2 regions of the Priestia sp. 179-F W1.4 NHS genome follow, and region 1 is predicted to be linked to the other one. Evidence: a T-box and tRNA genes for the amino acid it is inferred to sense, from the RefSeq annotation. Region 1 holds a T-box; the other holds one or more tRNA genes.

Region 1 (7,844 bases):
GTTTTTAATAACGAAGATATCATCTCCTATTTTGAAGGCCTTGGAATTAAATTAAAAGAAGAAGATCACGGGCGTATGTTTCCGGTTAGCAATAAAGCACAATCTGTTGTTGATGCATTAATTAGTGAACTTCACCGTCTTCGTGTAACAATTCGCACAAACACAGCCGTTAAACGCGTAAACTATGAAAACAACACCGTGAAAGAAGTTGTGCTTCAAAACGGAGAAGCAATCCAAACGAAAAGCGTTGTGATTGCAGTAGGCGGAAAATCAGTGCCTCATACGGGTTCGACAGGAGACGGTTATCAATGGGCAAAAGATGCAGGTCATAAAATTACTGAACTTTACCCAACAGAAGTTCCTATTACATCTAGCGAACACTTTATTAAAACAAAAACGCTTCAAGGTCTATCGCTTCGCAACGTAGGACTAAGCGTACTTAATAAAAAAGGCAAACCTGTCATCACTCATCAGATGGATATGATTTTCACTCACTTTGGCATCTCTGGCCCTGCCGCTCTTCGTTGCAGCCAATATGTTGTTAAAGAGTTAAAGAAACAAAAAAGCAACACTGTTCAAATGTCTCTTGATTTATTTCCTAGCCAAAACGAAGAAGAGATTTTTCAACAATTAGTCAAAACAACAAAAGAAGAGCCGAAAAAAGTGATTAAAAATGTTTTAAAAGGTTTTGTATCTGAACGCTATCTATTATTTTTACTCGAGCAAGCAGACATTGATAGCCAAGCGCTAGCGGGACAGCTTCAGCATGAAAAACTGAGAGAATTCTCGAGAATGTGCAAACGATTTGAATTTGCTGTAAACGGCACACTTTCTTTAGAGAAAGCCTTCGTCACAGGAGGCGGAGTATCCGTTAAAGAAATTCACCCAAAAGAAATGTCTTCTAAATTTATGCAAGGACTTTACTTCTGCGGGGAAATTCTTGATATCCACGGATATACTGGAGGATACAATATTACTTCTGCCCTTGTAACAGGCCGTTTGGCTGGCAGTAATGCAGGAGAATTTGCAACAAGCCTAGCATAATATGCTAGGCTTTATACATAACCATGGCTGAAAAACAGTACACCTGCTCATCACGATCAACATCCACTGTGACTTGGTACTTAATATCCACGACGTCTTCATCTTCTAATTTGCGTAAAAATCGGTTCACCGCAAACTCTAAATCTTTTTCATGCTCTTTATCAAACATTTTCACCTGTATCATAGCTTCTACCACCTTGTCCTATCAAATTTGTTTCAATCAGAATGGACTGCTTCTCTCAATGATGGCTTTCGTACTGATTTTTAACTTCTTCCTACCTCTATTTTTATGAAGACTTTTATAGATTTAGTCATCATTTGTTTTGCTACTATCATTTTAGTCGAATGGTAGAAGTTTCATTCCAAAAGAAAAAAGCGCCTGTCAAAGGCGCTTTTTCTTATTTATTAACCGTTTTTCCTTCCCACTCTAACATACCGCCAACCATATTTGTTACTTTATAACCTTGTTCTTGAAGGTAGTAACATACGTTTTCACTGCGGCGTCCAGAACGGCAAATGAAAATATATTCTTTTTCTTTATCGAAATAATCCACATTAGTTGGAATATCATTCATACGAATGTGTTTAGCAGTTGGAATCATTCCTTCTGCTACTTCCTCATCTTCGCGAACATCAACTAAATGAAGCTCTTCTCCATTTTCAACGCGTTTTTGAAGCTCTTCAGGCGTAATCACTTTTACTTCTTCCATCTTCGTCATTCCTCTCTATTCTTTCATTCAGCTTGCTATCGCTATTGTAGCAAATTCAAATACCTTTATGCCACTAAATAAGAAAAGCTTAAGCAGCAGCCTACCTAAGCTTTTCCAATCGTAGTTAAAGGTTTAACTAAGGGCCTGATGTCACCCCCGAAAGGGGGACATCAGACGCTTAGGTCTAAAACAGCCCCCCTGACTGCTCTTTAGTCAGGGGGGCTGTTCTACATCAATACTTAATTAGCTACGATGTTTACTAATTTACCAGGCACAGCAATCACTTTGCGTACTGTCTTACCTTCAATGAACTCTTGAACATCTTCATTAGCCATTGCAATATCTTGAAGCTCTTCACGAGATGCCTCAGCAGGTACGTTTAATTTTGCACGTACTTTACCGTTAATTTGAACGACAATTTCCACTTCATCATCTACAAGTTTCGCTTCATCAAACGCAGGCCAAGCTTCATATGAAATCGTATCTTCGTGGCCTAGTTTGCTCCATAATTCCTCAGTTGTATGAGGACAAATTGGTGCTAATAGCTTCACAAATCCTTCTACGTATTGCTTTGGCAGCACATCAACTTTGTATGCGTCGTTGATGAATACCATAAGTTGAGAGATACCTGTATTAAAACGAAGACCTTCGTAATCTTCCGTTACTTTTTTCACCGTTTGGTGATATACGCGTTCAAGTGTAGTATCATTGCTTTCTTGAACCTTGCTGCTTAATTCACCATTATCCTCGATAAGTAAACGCCATACACGATCTAAGAAACGGCGTGCACCATCAAGCCCTTTTGTTGACCAAGCAATGGATGCATCTAACGGTCCCATAAACATTTCGTAAAGGCGAAGCGTATCTGCACCGTGGCTTTCTACGATTTCGTCTGGGTTTACAACGTTACCTTTTGACTTACTCATTTTTTCATTGTTTTCTCCAAGAATCATACCTTGGTTAAACAGTTTTTGGAACGGCTCTTTTGTTGGAACTACGCCGATATCATATAAAAATTTATGCCAGAAACGAGCATACAATAGATGAAGAACAGCGTGTTCAGCTCCACCGATATAAATATCAACCGGCAACCATTCTTTTAATTTGTCTGCATCTGCTAATGCTTCGCTGTTCGTTGGATCAATGTAGCGTAAGTAATACCAGCAGCTGCCTGCCCATTGAGGCATTGTATTTGTTTCGCGGCGCCCTTTTTTGCCCGTTTCCGGATCTACAACGTTCACCCAGTCATCAATGTTTGCTAATGGAGATTCACCTGTACCTGACGGCTTGATTTCAGTTGTTTTTGGTAAAACAAGCGGAAGCTGATCTTCAGGAACTGCAGTTGTTGTGCCATCTTCCCAGTGAATAACAGGAATCGGTTCACCCCAGTAGCGCTGACGGCTGAATAACCAGTCACGCAGACGGTATGTTACTTGTTTTTCACCTTTTTCATTTGCTTGAAGCCACTGAATCATATTTGAAATTGCTTCTTCTTTGTCTAGACCATTTAAGAAGTCTGAATTAACGTGCTCGCCGTCGCCTGTATAAGCTTCTTTTGAAACGTCTCCACCCGCTACTACTTCTTTAATCGGCAGTTCAAATTTAACAGCAAACTCATAATCACGCTCATCATGAGCAGGAACAGCCATAATTGCACCTGTACCATAGCTCATTAGAACATAGTCAGCAATCCAAATTGGCATTCTCTCACCGTTTACAGGGTTAATTGCATAAGCACCTGTGAATACGCCCGTTTTGTCTTTAGCTAAGTCTGTACGCTCTAAATCGCTTTTGCTTTTAATTTGATCTAAATACGCTTCTACCGCTTCTTTTTGTTCGGCTGTCGTAATTTTATCCACAAACGGATGTTCAGGTGCTAAAACGGCATACGTTGCCCCAAACAGCGTATCAGGACGCGTTGTGAACACAGTAAATGTTTCGTCATATCCATCAATTGTGAAGTGAACGTGAGCTCCTTCAGAGCGGCCAATCCAGTTTCGCTGCATTTCTTTAATACTTTCTGGCCAATCAAGATCATCTAAATCTTCTAGTAAACGATCTGCATAAGCTGTGATTTTAAGCATCCACTGCTTCATTGGACGACGCTCAACCGGATGCCCACCGCGCTCACTTTTGCCATCTATAACTTCTTCGTTTGCAAGTACTGTTCCCAACGCAGGACACCAGTTAACAGCTACTTCATCCACATAAGCTAAGCCTTTTTTATATAGCTGTAAGAAAATCCACTGCGTCCATTTGTAGTAGTTAGGATCAGTTGTATTAATTTCACGCTCCCAATCGTAAGAGAAACCTAACGATTTGATTTGACGACGGAAATTATTAATGTTAAGTTCAGTGAACTCAGCCGGATCGTTTCCTGTATCTAATGCATACTGCTCAGCAGGTAGTCCGAATGCATCCCATCCCATTGGATGAAGTACATTGTATCCTTGCATACGCTTCATACGAGATAAAATGTCCGTTGCTGTATAACCTTCTGGATGCCCAACGTGTAAACCCGCCCCAGATGGATAAGGGAACATATCTAATGCGTAAAACTTACGCTTTCCTTCATCTTCTGTTGTTCTAAATGTTTTATTTTCTTCCCAAACTTTTTGCCATTTTTGTTCTATCTTTTCATGATTAAAAGCCATACATAATCCTCCTTGTACGCTCCAGCTGTATTTAATTAAACTAAAAAACCCCTCATCCCTCAAACAAAGGGACGAGAGGTTGAATAAACTTCCCGCGGTACCACCCAAATTAGCACAATTATGTACTCACTCATTTTCCTTAACGCGGATAGACGGTAAATGTTACTTTACTTCACATTTACAACTCCAAGGTGAGTTCATGAACGCCCGTTTGCTGACTCGCACCACCCGTCAGCTCTCTTAGCTCGCTTCGTTCACTACTATTCCTTATCATAGTTTTTACATCATACTACCTTGTATTGTAAATAATATGTTCGCAAACTGCAAGTTGTTCAACGGATTTTGTAAAAGTTTCTACACTGCCTCACTGCTTTGTTGCTAAATCCCCTCTTTCATTCTTATATATGAACAACTTCTCCCAAAAACATACATACAACGCCAAACAAAGAGATTTAGACATAATTAAGTTAATCCTATCTAAAGCTGAATAAATAGGATATCTGGACTCCTTGCTACAAAACTGTTCATTTCCGTGCAAGGCTTCATCTTGCGCTCCAATCAACAGCTTAAAGCAACTAAACACATAAAAGCCGAGTTCACCATAATAATGAAAAGATCCGAACGATTTATCGTTCGGATCTTCCTTCAGCTAAAATACTTTTGTCCCCGCCTCTACTTTCTTTAACAGCTATTATTAAATACCAAATCCAAAAGAAAACAGGATAATCGCAAGTACGAGACCAACAAGCGGAACAATTACCGTCATCGCTGCAACTGATCCATACGCATCTTTATGAGTTTCTCCGCAAATAGAATTAATTGTGGTGACGACATAACCATTATGAGGCAAGGAATCTAATACGCCAGAAGATATAGCTACTACACGATGGAGAGCTTCTGGATTTACACCAGCATCTAGATAGTGAGGGGCTAAAATTGGCAAAGCAATCGCCTGACCTCCTGAAGCCGAACCTGTCATCCCCGCGATAACACTCACCGCAATAGCTCCCCCTATCAACGGACTGCCTGGAATATGCGTCATGGCATCTACAGCCACTCCAAACGCGGGAACAGCCTTAGCAACCCCTCCAAAACCTACGACAGCAGCTGTATTCCCAATTGCAATTAACGCTCCAAGCGTCCCTTCTGATGCTGCATTCCAAAATCCTTTAAAGTGTTTTTGGTTCACAATGTATGTGACAATGATACCGCTTAAAAGTGCGACAATCAACGCAGATTGCTGAAGCGGCTTATGAAGTGCAAAAGAAATAATGAGCACGACCACAAGCGGAAGCAAACTTAATAACGGATTAGGAAGAGACTGATTTTCCGTTACTGCTGGATCTTTCTCGCGTGATATAAAACGCTCTCCATTTTTAACTGCTTTTGAAATCAAGCGCTTTAACCACCAGTAGCCGAATACAGCCATCACTACCGCTACAACTAAACTGACTTCCCATCCTGCATACGGACTAGTCTTTAAATATTCAATTGGAATCCAGTTTTGGATTTCAGGCGATCCAGCCGAGGTCATCGTAAACGTAACGGAACCGAATGCTAAAGCAGCAGGGATAAACCGCCTCGGCAAATCAGCTTGTTTGAATAAGCTTAAAGCCATTGGATAGACAGAGAATGCTACTACAAACAGACTGACTCCTCCATATGTTAAGACCGCACAGGCAAGTACAATCGCCAACACTGCTCTTTTCATTCCTAGCTTACTGACAATCCAGCGAGAAACACTATCAGCGGCCCCGCTGTCTTCCATCACTTTTCCAAAAACGGCGCCCAATAGAAACATTAAATACCAAGAAGCAATAAACCCTGTGAAACCAGACATATAATTCCCAACAAAATTTGCTTCTCCTTCTTTCACCAGCTGTGGAAATAAAGGCATTCCGCTTGTTAACGCAACAACTAAAGCACTAAGCGGACCTGCTATAAATAAATTCATGCCTCTCATCGTTAATACAATGAGCAGCAATAATCCTCCAATTAATCCAATCATACTAAGCATATTCTAGCCCCCCAAGAAGTCATATAATTAGAAAACGCTTACATTTTTAAAGGTATATACTCCTTTCTTTGCTTGTCACGACCCTTACTATATTATTAAAGGAATACTGAAGACATTCCTACGTTTATTGAACAGTCAAAAATAAAACCACCTCTATTTATTTAGAGATGGTTAGTGAACGCTGACGTTTTTCTTTTAATTTATAATCGTATATCCATGTTGTACACATGCTCAATAACAATAATGCAATTAATAAATAGCACAGGGTAGACATATTAAACGCATCGAAAATAACGCCTCCAAAGAGAGGGCCAATCATTTTACCTGCAGTAGCCATACTGTTGACTACGCCTTGATAAAACCCTTCTTTTCCTGATGGAGCTAACTGACTTGCGACAGCTGGAATTGCTGGCCAAACAAACATTTCTCCAACTGTTAACACAATCATTGCTGTTAAGAACTGCGAAAATGTTGTGGCATTCACCACGATGATGAAAGAAGCCACAAAAATAACCGTTCCAATTAGAACCTGTACTTTTAATGTCTTTGCTACTTTTTGAATGATAGGCACAATCAAAGGCTGACCGACTACAATTAAAATGCCGTTAATCGTCCAAAGCAAACTGTAGCTAGAAAGAGGTATATTCAACTCACGCGTATGCGTAGCAATCGTTGTTTGCCACTGAACATACGCGACCCAGCATAATACGTATCCTGTACATAAAATAAGAAGGGCCGTCAGTTTCGTTTTGTGCTGAATACTACCGGCTTCATTGAGGACATTCGTTTGCCCAACTGTAACCGAAATATGACGGTATGAAAAAATAGCAATAAGAAGAAAAATAACGTATAAAATTGTATTAGCTAAGAAAATATACGTAAATGAATAGGATGCTACAACGCCCCCTACCGCTGCGCCAATAGCCACTCCTGCATTTTGAGCAACGTACATCGCATTAAATGCTTTTCTTCCGCCTTGTGGCCAGACTGAGCCTGCCATTGCATACATAGATGGAAACACAATACCAGATCCAAATCCTACAATAACCAAGAGAACAACGTATGTAGGCCAACCATGGAAAAACACCAGTCCCACTAATGCAACAAGGGTAATAATAATTCCTGATAAAATGGATTTATATCCTCCAATTTTGTCAAAAAGCGTTCCCCCTAGTAAATTACCCACTACGCTTGCAGCAGAGTTCAGCATAAGAACCACTCCTGCAACGGATAACGACTTTCCTAAATGTTCATTTATATAAATTGTATTGAGAGGCCATAAAAACGAAGCTCCCGTTACGTTTACAAGCATACCAATAATCAAAAACCAAAGTGACTTGGGCATTGATCTCCCCCCTATCTATTCGAATGCCAACGTACATTCTAGTCTTTTCTTAAAGGGTTCGCAATGCTTTTACA
Region 2 (7,844 bases), on a different contig from region 1:
TTTTGGAATCAGGTTATGTTGAGCAGCTGATTGAAGATCAAACGGTCACTCCTTTTCCAACTATCTATAATACAGAAAGACCCGATGTCGTGGCAGGTAACCTTTTGGAAGGAAGAATTGCTATTTTTGTGGACGGAACTCCTTTTGTCCTTATTGCTCCAGCGTTGTTCATTCAATTTTTCCAATCGGCTGAAGATTACTACGCACGCTTTGATATTGCGACGTCCATTCGTCTTTTGCGGGTGTTTATGTTTATGATTTCACTTATCGCGCCTGCTACATATGTAGCGGTTACAACATTTCATCAAGAGATGGTACCTACAACGCTTATTGTAGCTCTTGCAGCACAGCGAGAATCGGTTCCATTTCCCGCGTTCGTGGAAGCTTTTTTTATGGAAGTCACCTTTGAAATTTTGCGTGAAGCAGGGATTCGTTTACCAAAAGCTATCGGCTCTGCTGTATCGATCGTCGGAGCCCTTGTTATTGGGCAAGCAGCAGTTCAAGCGGGAATCGTCTCACCAGCTATGGTTATTATTGTATCGATTACAGCCATTGCTAGCTTTGCCACACCGTCTTTCGATATGGCTATTTCAGCGCGTTTAATTCGTTTTTTATTCATACTGGGAGCGGCTACATTCGGCTTCTATGGCATTATCCTTATTCTTTTAATGGGGGTTGGACACCTATGCAGCTTACGTTCATTTGGTGTTCCTTACATGACCCCATTAGCACCCTTTATTCCTGCAAGCAATGAAGATACATTGCTGCGGTTACCTTGGTGGACGATGAGAAGAAGACCTAAATTAATTAGTGATAACAAAGTTCGTCAAAGCAAACATCAAAAGCCTGAGCCTCCTTCTTCAAGAGGTATGATTAACCAGGAACTTGAAAAAGGTGATCAAAATGAAACGTAAAAGTTTATTTTTACTGGTAATGACCATAATGATGGTATTGCTTACGAGCTGCTGGAGTAAAAAAGAATTAACAGACCTTGCATTTGTATCGGCAATGGGCATTGATAAAACGAAAAACGGACGGTATGAGCTTACCTTTCAAATTATTAACCCGGGAAACGTAGCTGGCTTACAAGGGGGCGGCGGTACCCAAAATCCGCCTGTTACGATCTATGCTGCTTCCGGTGATAATTTAGTTGAAGCAAGCAGACGCGCTTCAGCTAGAATTTCCCGAAGACTTTATTATGCCCATACCAACTTAGTCGTGATCGGAGAAAAATTAGCGCGTGAAGAAGGAATTAACATTCTTATTGATTCTATTGATCGCGATCCTGAGTTTCGAATTACGACTTCCTTAGTAATCGCCAACCAGTCAAGTGCTGCTGATTTGGTAAAAGCACTAACGCCTGTCGATAAAATTCCAGCAAACAAAATTATGAAAACGCTGGAGTTCACTCAAAGAAAATGGGGAGAAAATCTAAAGGTTTCCTTTCAAGAAGTGATGAGATCTCTCGAATCTCCTGGAGGAGAAGCACTAGTCTCGGGTTTTCGTTTAGTTGGAAATCCTAAACAAGCAGAAAAATTAGATAACCTCCAGCAAAGCGCACCAGAAGCTACCCTTCGTGCTTCTGGCATTGCTGTTTTTAAAAATGGAAAGTTAATCGACTGGTTGTACAATAGTCCAGCCAGAGGCAGCGTTTGGATTCTTGATAAAATACAAGGAACCGACATTAATGTAGACTGGAAAGGAAAAAAAGAAGCGCTTGCTTATCAAACAGTTCGTCAAAAAACGGATGTATCTGTAAAAATGGTAAAAGGAAAACCTTATGCGTCCGTTCACACTCGCGTAGAAGGCGATCTTGGAGAAGTGGAGGTCCCTGTTGATACACGTCAACCTGCTGTAATCAAAAAAATGGAAAAAGCTGCAGGTGAAGAAATAAAAAAAGAATTACAAACAGCTATTAAACAAGCTCAGACAGACAAAGTTGACATCTTTGGATTTGGAGAAGCACTAGCACGCACGCGGCCTAATCAGTGGGAAAAACTCAAATCAGAATGGGATGACGTTTATTTTCCAAAATTAGATGTAGACGTTACAGTAGAAGCTTACATTCGCCGAACAGGTCTGCGCAATAAATCGTTTCTCTCTAGCGTAAAAGAAAAACAACAATGAGGTAAGGAGGTTCTGGCTATATGGAAAAAGCAAAAATCAGCGCCACTCAGTTATTTATTCTCATGGTTTTATTCGAGCTGGGAAGTGCTTTATTAGTTCCTCTTGCAATGAGAGCGAAGCAAGATGCATGGCTAGCTATTTTAATTGGAATGCTGTGCAGCTTTTTTTTCTTCTTAGTCTATCATAAGCTCTATTCCTACTATCCGGACCTCCTCCCTACAGAATACATGCAGAAAATTTTAGGTAAGGCACTGGGAACACTTCTTGCATTCGTATATATTGTCTATTTTTTATACGATGCATCACGAGTTCTAAGAGATTTCGGAGAAATGCTTCTTACTTTTGCTTATCCCGATACGCCTTTATTTATTGCCAATGCCTTATTGATGCTGGTCATTATCTATATAACCCGAAAAGGAATTGAAGCGATAGCGAGATCAGGAGAGCTTCTGTTTATTTTTATGTATTTTCTAGCTATTGCAGGCTTCATCTTAATTATTAGCTCAGGATTAATTGATTTTAAGAACTTGCAGCCGGTATTAAAAGAAGGAATACTTCCTGTTGCCAAAGTTGCTTTGACCGAAACGCTGTATTTTCCTTTCACGGAAGCTATTGTATTTACTATGCTTCTTCCTTACTTAAGCAATCCCAAAAAAGCAAGTGTGACCATGCTATGCGCAACGGGATTAAGCGGAATTAATCTAATTATTACGATGATCATTAACATTAGCGTGCTTGGAGTTGATCTGACGACAAGATCACAGTTCCCTCTTCTTAGTACTGTCCAAACGATCCAAGTAGCTGATTTTTTAGAGCGTCTAGATGTATTTTTTATGTTCGCTATGGTGATTGGGATTTATTTCAAAGTTAGCATCTTGTTTTATGCTTCTATAATAGGTACAGCTACTTTATTTAAAATTAAATCTCCTTCCCGTCTAGCGTATCCTTTAGGCATCATTGTGTTGTTTTTGTCGATTACAATCGCTAGTAATTTTCAAGAACACCTTTACGAAGGATTGCACGTAGCGAGATTTCTTTTGCATATGCCGCTATTTTCTATCATACCCCTACTGCTTCTGATTATCGCCTTTTTGAAGAATAGGAAGAAGCAGCACAGATAGTGTATCTCTACTAAATAGAAAAAATGGCGTTAAAATTATTGAGGTGATGTGCGTGTATATATGGTTTTATGATCATTTTGTTAATACCATCTTATTTCCGCTTACTTGTATCATGCTAGTGTGCCTGTCATTAGGACTGTATGCATACTTTAAATTAAAAAAAATGAAAAATTGATACTAGACGGCTATTTTTCTCATTCAAAATAAGAAAGATACAACAAGATAGAAAGCAACTGTTATTCCCGCTGCAATTAAAGCTGGCTTTAATTTATACTTGGCATATTCAATAACAGATAAATCTAATATTTTGGCGATGGTATTCGTATCGTCGCTTAAAGGTGAAGAAAACGCTCCAAAGGAACCGCTCGCAAACACCGCACCGATAATTAACGGCAAAGAAAGATCTGCAGAACTTGCAAGCGATACGCCAAGCGGCATTAAAATCCCCCACGTTCCCCAAGCAGATCCGATAAAGTAAGAAATAGCGGCTCCAAAGATAAACATGAACGGAGTGACAAACATTTGAGGAATCCACTTAGAATGTGCCGTCACGAAATTTGAAAAACCTAAGTCTTCTGTCACAGCGGATAATCCCCATACTACCGATAACAACAAAATAACGGACATCAAGTCATTGCCTCCTGTGATAAAACCATTAAGCAAATTCTGTAATGTAAAGCGCTGAAACAAGAAAAAAATGAGGGTAATTAACGTAGTCATAATTAAAGCTACTACCATCGCTTCTAACACGTCTGCTTTAATAAATGCTTCAAAAAAGGTGTGACTCTTACGATGTCCACTCCACCATGTTAAAAGTAAGGTAAGTGAAATCACAACAAGTAAAGGTACTAACAAATTCCAAGGCTTAGAAGGCAAATCCTTCGATACGCAAGGATGACAATCATGCCAATCTTTTTCGTCTTCTTCCTCGAGCTTCATAGGAGCCGTAGACGTTGAATGATGAAAAAAGCTGAAATAAATCCCTACTAAAATAATCACAATCGAAAAGAAATTATAAGGAATGCTTTGAATAAACAAAGAATAAGCGTCTTGTTTTATGCCTTGATGATCAATTGCCATTTGAATGATTGAGACCATATATCCTACAAATGCCGTTGCCACGGGAATTAAGACGATAACAGGAGTAGCAGTTGTTTCAATAACAAACCCTAGCTCTGCTGTCGTCATTTTCACTTTTTTCAGCAGCGCTCTCATAATGGGCGCGATCGTCACAAAACGAAAGGTGGGAGCACTGAATGTTCCAATGGTTGAAACATAGGTTAAAATAAGAGCTTTTTTTCTTGTATCAATTCTTTCTGCAGCTGTTTCCACAAAACCTTTAACTCCTCCAGCCATCTTAATCATTCCGATAAGCCCTGAAAACGCGTATAAAAAGACAACGATTTCTATATTACTTTTATTTCTAAGAGCTTGTACAACGTAGTGAAGTAACTTTTCAACACCTCCGACAATCGAATGATCAATCAAATAAGCGCCTACTAATAAGCCTAAAAACAACCCTGGTAGCACTTGTTTGGTGAAAATAGCTATTGGAATAACAATTAAAAACGGTATAATTGAAAACCAACTAGATTCCATAGGACTCTCCCCCTATCTTAAAAACCATATTAGACGTCTTCACGTATCGTTCATTAGCTTTTAATGTAACCCCAATAATATGTGTATATTCACGAAAATAATACGTATAAGCAGCACTGATTGAATAAACTATTTCTAATTAAAAACAGCATAGTAAAAATCTTTATTTCTACAACAAAAAAAGCAGTTTGCACATGCAAACTGCTTTTGAAAAGAAGCGGAAGACGAGGTTCGAACTCGCGACCCCCACCTTGGCAAGGTGGTGTTCTACCACTGAACTACTTCCGCGCAATATATAAAAGTAAAGATGCGGGTGAAGGGACTTGAACCCCCACGTCATAAGACACTAGATCCTAAGTCTAGCGCGTCTGCCAATTCCGCCACACCCGCGTGTGAATTGAAAAATAACTCCAAAATGGCAGGGGCAGTAGGAATCGAACCCACACTGACGGTTTTGGAGACCGTAGTTCTACCTTTAAACTATGCCCCTAGAAATGATTTCTTCAAAAGAACCTCGTTTATTGACGACGCTATATTATAATAAAACATATATGGAATTTCGTCAATAGGTCTTTTTATGAATCATGACTAGTACTGGCGACTTCAAAAAAACTGTGAGGCATATCACAGCTTTTCACACTTCCCACTGCCAGTTGCAGCACCTTTTATCCTCTACCATTTATTTTTATAAGCTTTCTGCAAAAGCACTTTTTTAGGAAAAGTGCAGAACTATACAAAATGTCTCCAAAATCGCGTGAAGACTGAAAGAATATGGAGGAGTGCAGATTTTACGGGAGGCACGTTTTTTTGAGAATCCGTATTAAAATCCACAGGTTCCCCCTCATTTCCCACAAGCGTACTGTGAGAAATTTTAGTTTCAATAGCCCCTGTTAGCTCGGCTGCAAATTCTTCACTATCTATCATAACCATAGATTCAGTATTTAAAAATACAGAACGTGAATCTAAGTTAAAAGAACCAACTGCACTCAAACGCTGGTCGTAAACAACGGATTTCCCGTGAACGGAATAAGGCTGTTGATATTCATAAAGCTTTGAAGCCGCTTTTATGACGCGATTTTTCACTCCTAAGTATGCAGAAAAAGCCATAGCATTCGGAGTGGACGTAATAGAATTCGTTAAAATAATTCTTTGCACTTTAGATTTTACTGACTTATCTATATACTGTTCCATCTCTTTTGTTGGTACAATATAAGGACTTTGAACGACAATGGATTTTTCAGCTTGCTCGGAAAGCTTAATAAACGTTTTCCATATAAAAGGGCTTTTATTCATTCTTTGAATAGGGTTTGTAATAAAAGAAACCTTTCTTGTAGGCATCGTTGATTCTCTCCATACAATATAAGGATGGACAAAGGGGTCGTTTGCTTTTTTGGCCTCTTCGTATTGATCTATTAACAATTTCTTTCCTGAAAGGCCACGAAATTGTTTAGTTTTCTTGAGCTTTGGAAAAGCTTTGCGCGTATACGGGTGGTTCCATAATTTCTCTACATACTTCTCCATTGAAAGAATGACACTATTACTTTCTTGCTTTGTATTATAAATCAGCACATCACGGTCATAGACAAAATTTTCATCCGGTTGACTGGCCAAGTATTTATCTCCAATATTTCGTCCTCCACTAATACCTAATTGGCCATCGACTACTATTATTTTATCGTGAAGACGGTTATGCCATGTCCAAGGTTTAAGAATAGTAAAGGGCTCATAGTACTTTAATTCAATATTATTGTGGAAAGCTAGAGCATAAAGAACATTTTTTCTCTTGCCTTTTAACCCATGAGAGATCCCGTCTAACAGCACTCGAATACGTATACCTCGGTCCGCAGCTTCGAATAAAGCACCCATAAGTAAATCCGACGAACGACCTTTGCCGATGGAAAAGTAAGCAATATCAATTGTATGCCTCGCTTCTTGAATCATCTGCATCCGAACAAGTCCTGAAAAATAACCGTTTTCCAAAAGCATAACGCGGTCTGTGGACTCTTTCTTTCCGTAAAAATTCTCAGTATTCATTACTTTTAAGTCTTTTCCCTTGTGCAAAGGGACATAAAACAGTACCACTGCAGTTACGAATACATATATGAAGTACAATACGACAATCATTATTAGTATATTTATTAGCATGTTTCCTGTCACAATCCCTTTCCATTCTTATCGTTCTGTTTTTATTAGGATTCTTACTTTTTTAACTTCTATACCTTTTAAAATAAGAATGGAACGATGGATTATTTGTTACACTACTGTTGATTTCCGTGCAAGCCTTCGCCTTGCCCTCCAAACAACTGCTAGAAGCCATTATATACACGAAACCTACATTCACTCTGCCAATAAAAAAAAGCAGAAGTTCATTATCTTCTGCTTTTGCAATTTATACCCTATTATGAACCTGCTCTAAGTCTAAGTAAAACAGCGGCTCTTTTATTGATTAAGGTCGTTTTCCATATCTTTTATGTCTTGCTGAAACTCAGTTAAACGCTGAAGCTGTGTTTCAGAAGCATTTTCAAGCGCATTTTCGATTTGCTGAGAGGCTTCGTTCACTTCACCTATCGCTTGCTTCGCTTCATGTCCATACGATGCATCATTTTTAGCTTCATTTGCCTGTTCATATGCATCTACTGCTTCTTTATGCCCCTGCTGTGCTGCTTGAAACGATTGTTGTTTATCTTTGTTATATGGGAATTTTTTCATCATAGTGCTCCTTTCCATTTGTTCACTCTATAGTGTGGCATTTTTCCACTTATTCATACGACGTTTCAATAGGTTGAAGCTGCGTAAATATTCTGCATAACGAATTCCTTTATTATTTAAGAGCGTCCAATGATATCTTTTATCCCTTGAAATACTTTCTATATTTTACATAAATGTATAATCACTTTCTTTAGCGGACATCATACGAATAGCTTATTTGAACGTCAAAATATATTGGGGTTGACTGCATGCACTTGTTTCTTTCCTTTTTGATCATTTGTGCAGGAA

What was found. The T-box of region 1 lies ahead of leuS (leucine--tRNA ligase). A T-box ahead of a tRNA ligase gene usually reads a tRNA of that ligase, here a tRNA-Leu.
Region 2: it encodes a tRNA-Leu, which carries the amino acid that the T-box ahead of leuS (leucine--tRNA ligase) is inferred to sense. The anticodon was not compared.

What each region holds. Positions count from the first base shown of each region.
Region 1 is NZ_JBIQFF010000001.1:46,717-54,560, reverse strand. It holds gene ACH0CI_RS00275 (BaiN/RdsA family NAD(P)/FAD-dependent oxidoreductase) at 1-1,044, shown strand, start outside; gene ACH0CI_RS00270 (sporulation protein Cse60) at 1,049-1,228, opposite strand; gene ACH0CI_RS00265 (rhodanese-like domain-containing protein) at 1,443-1,754, opposite strand; gene leuS (leucine--tRNA ligase) at 1,994-4,408, opposite strand; T-box leader at 4,473-4,691, opposite strand; gene ACH0CI_RS00255 (GntP family permease) at 5,103-6,425, opposite strand; gene ACH0CI_RS00250 (MDR family MFS transporter) at 6,583-7,770, opposite strand.
Region 2 is NZ_JBIQFF010000003.1:412,076-419,919, reverse strand. It holds gene ACH0CI_RS17365 (spore germination protein) at 1-914, shown strand, start outside; gene ACH0CI_RS17360 (Ger(x)C family spore germination protein) at 904-2,127, shown strand; gene ACH0CI_RS17355 (GerAB/ArcD/ProY family transporter) at 2,148-3,248, shown strand; gene ACH0CI_RS17350 (Na+/H+ antiporter NhaC family protein) at 3,447-4,847, opposite strand; tRNA gene ACH0CI_RS17345 (tRNA-Gly) at 5,064-5,135, opposite strand; tRNA gene ACH0CI_RS17340 (tRNA-Leu) at 5,156-5,237, opposite strand; tRNA gene ACH0CI_RS17335 (tRNA-Trp) at 5,264-5,337, opposite strand; gene ACH0CI_RS17330 (phospholipase D-like domain-containing protein) at 5,577-6,971, opposite strand; gene ACH0CI_RS17325 (hypothetical protein) at 7,287-7,556, opposite strand.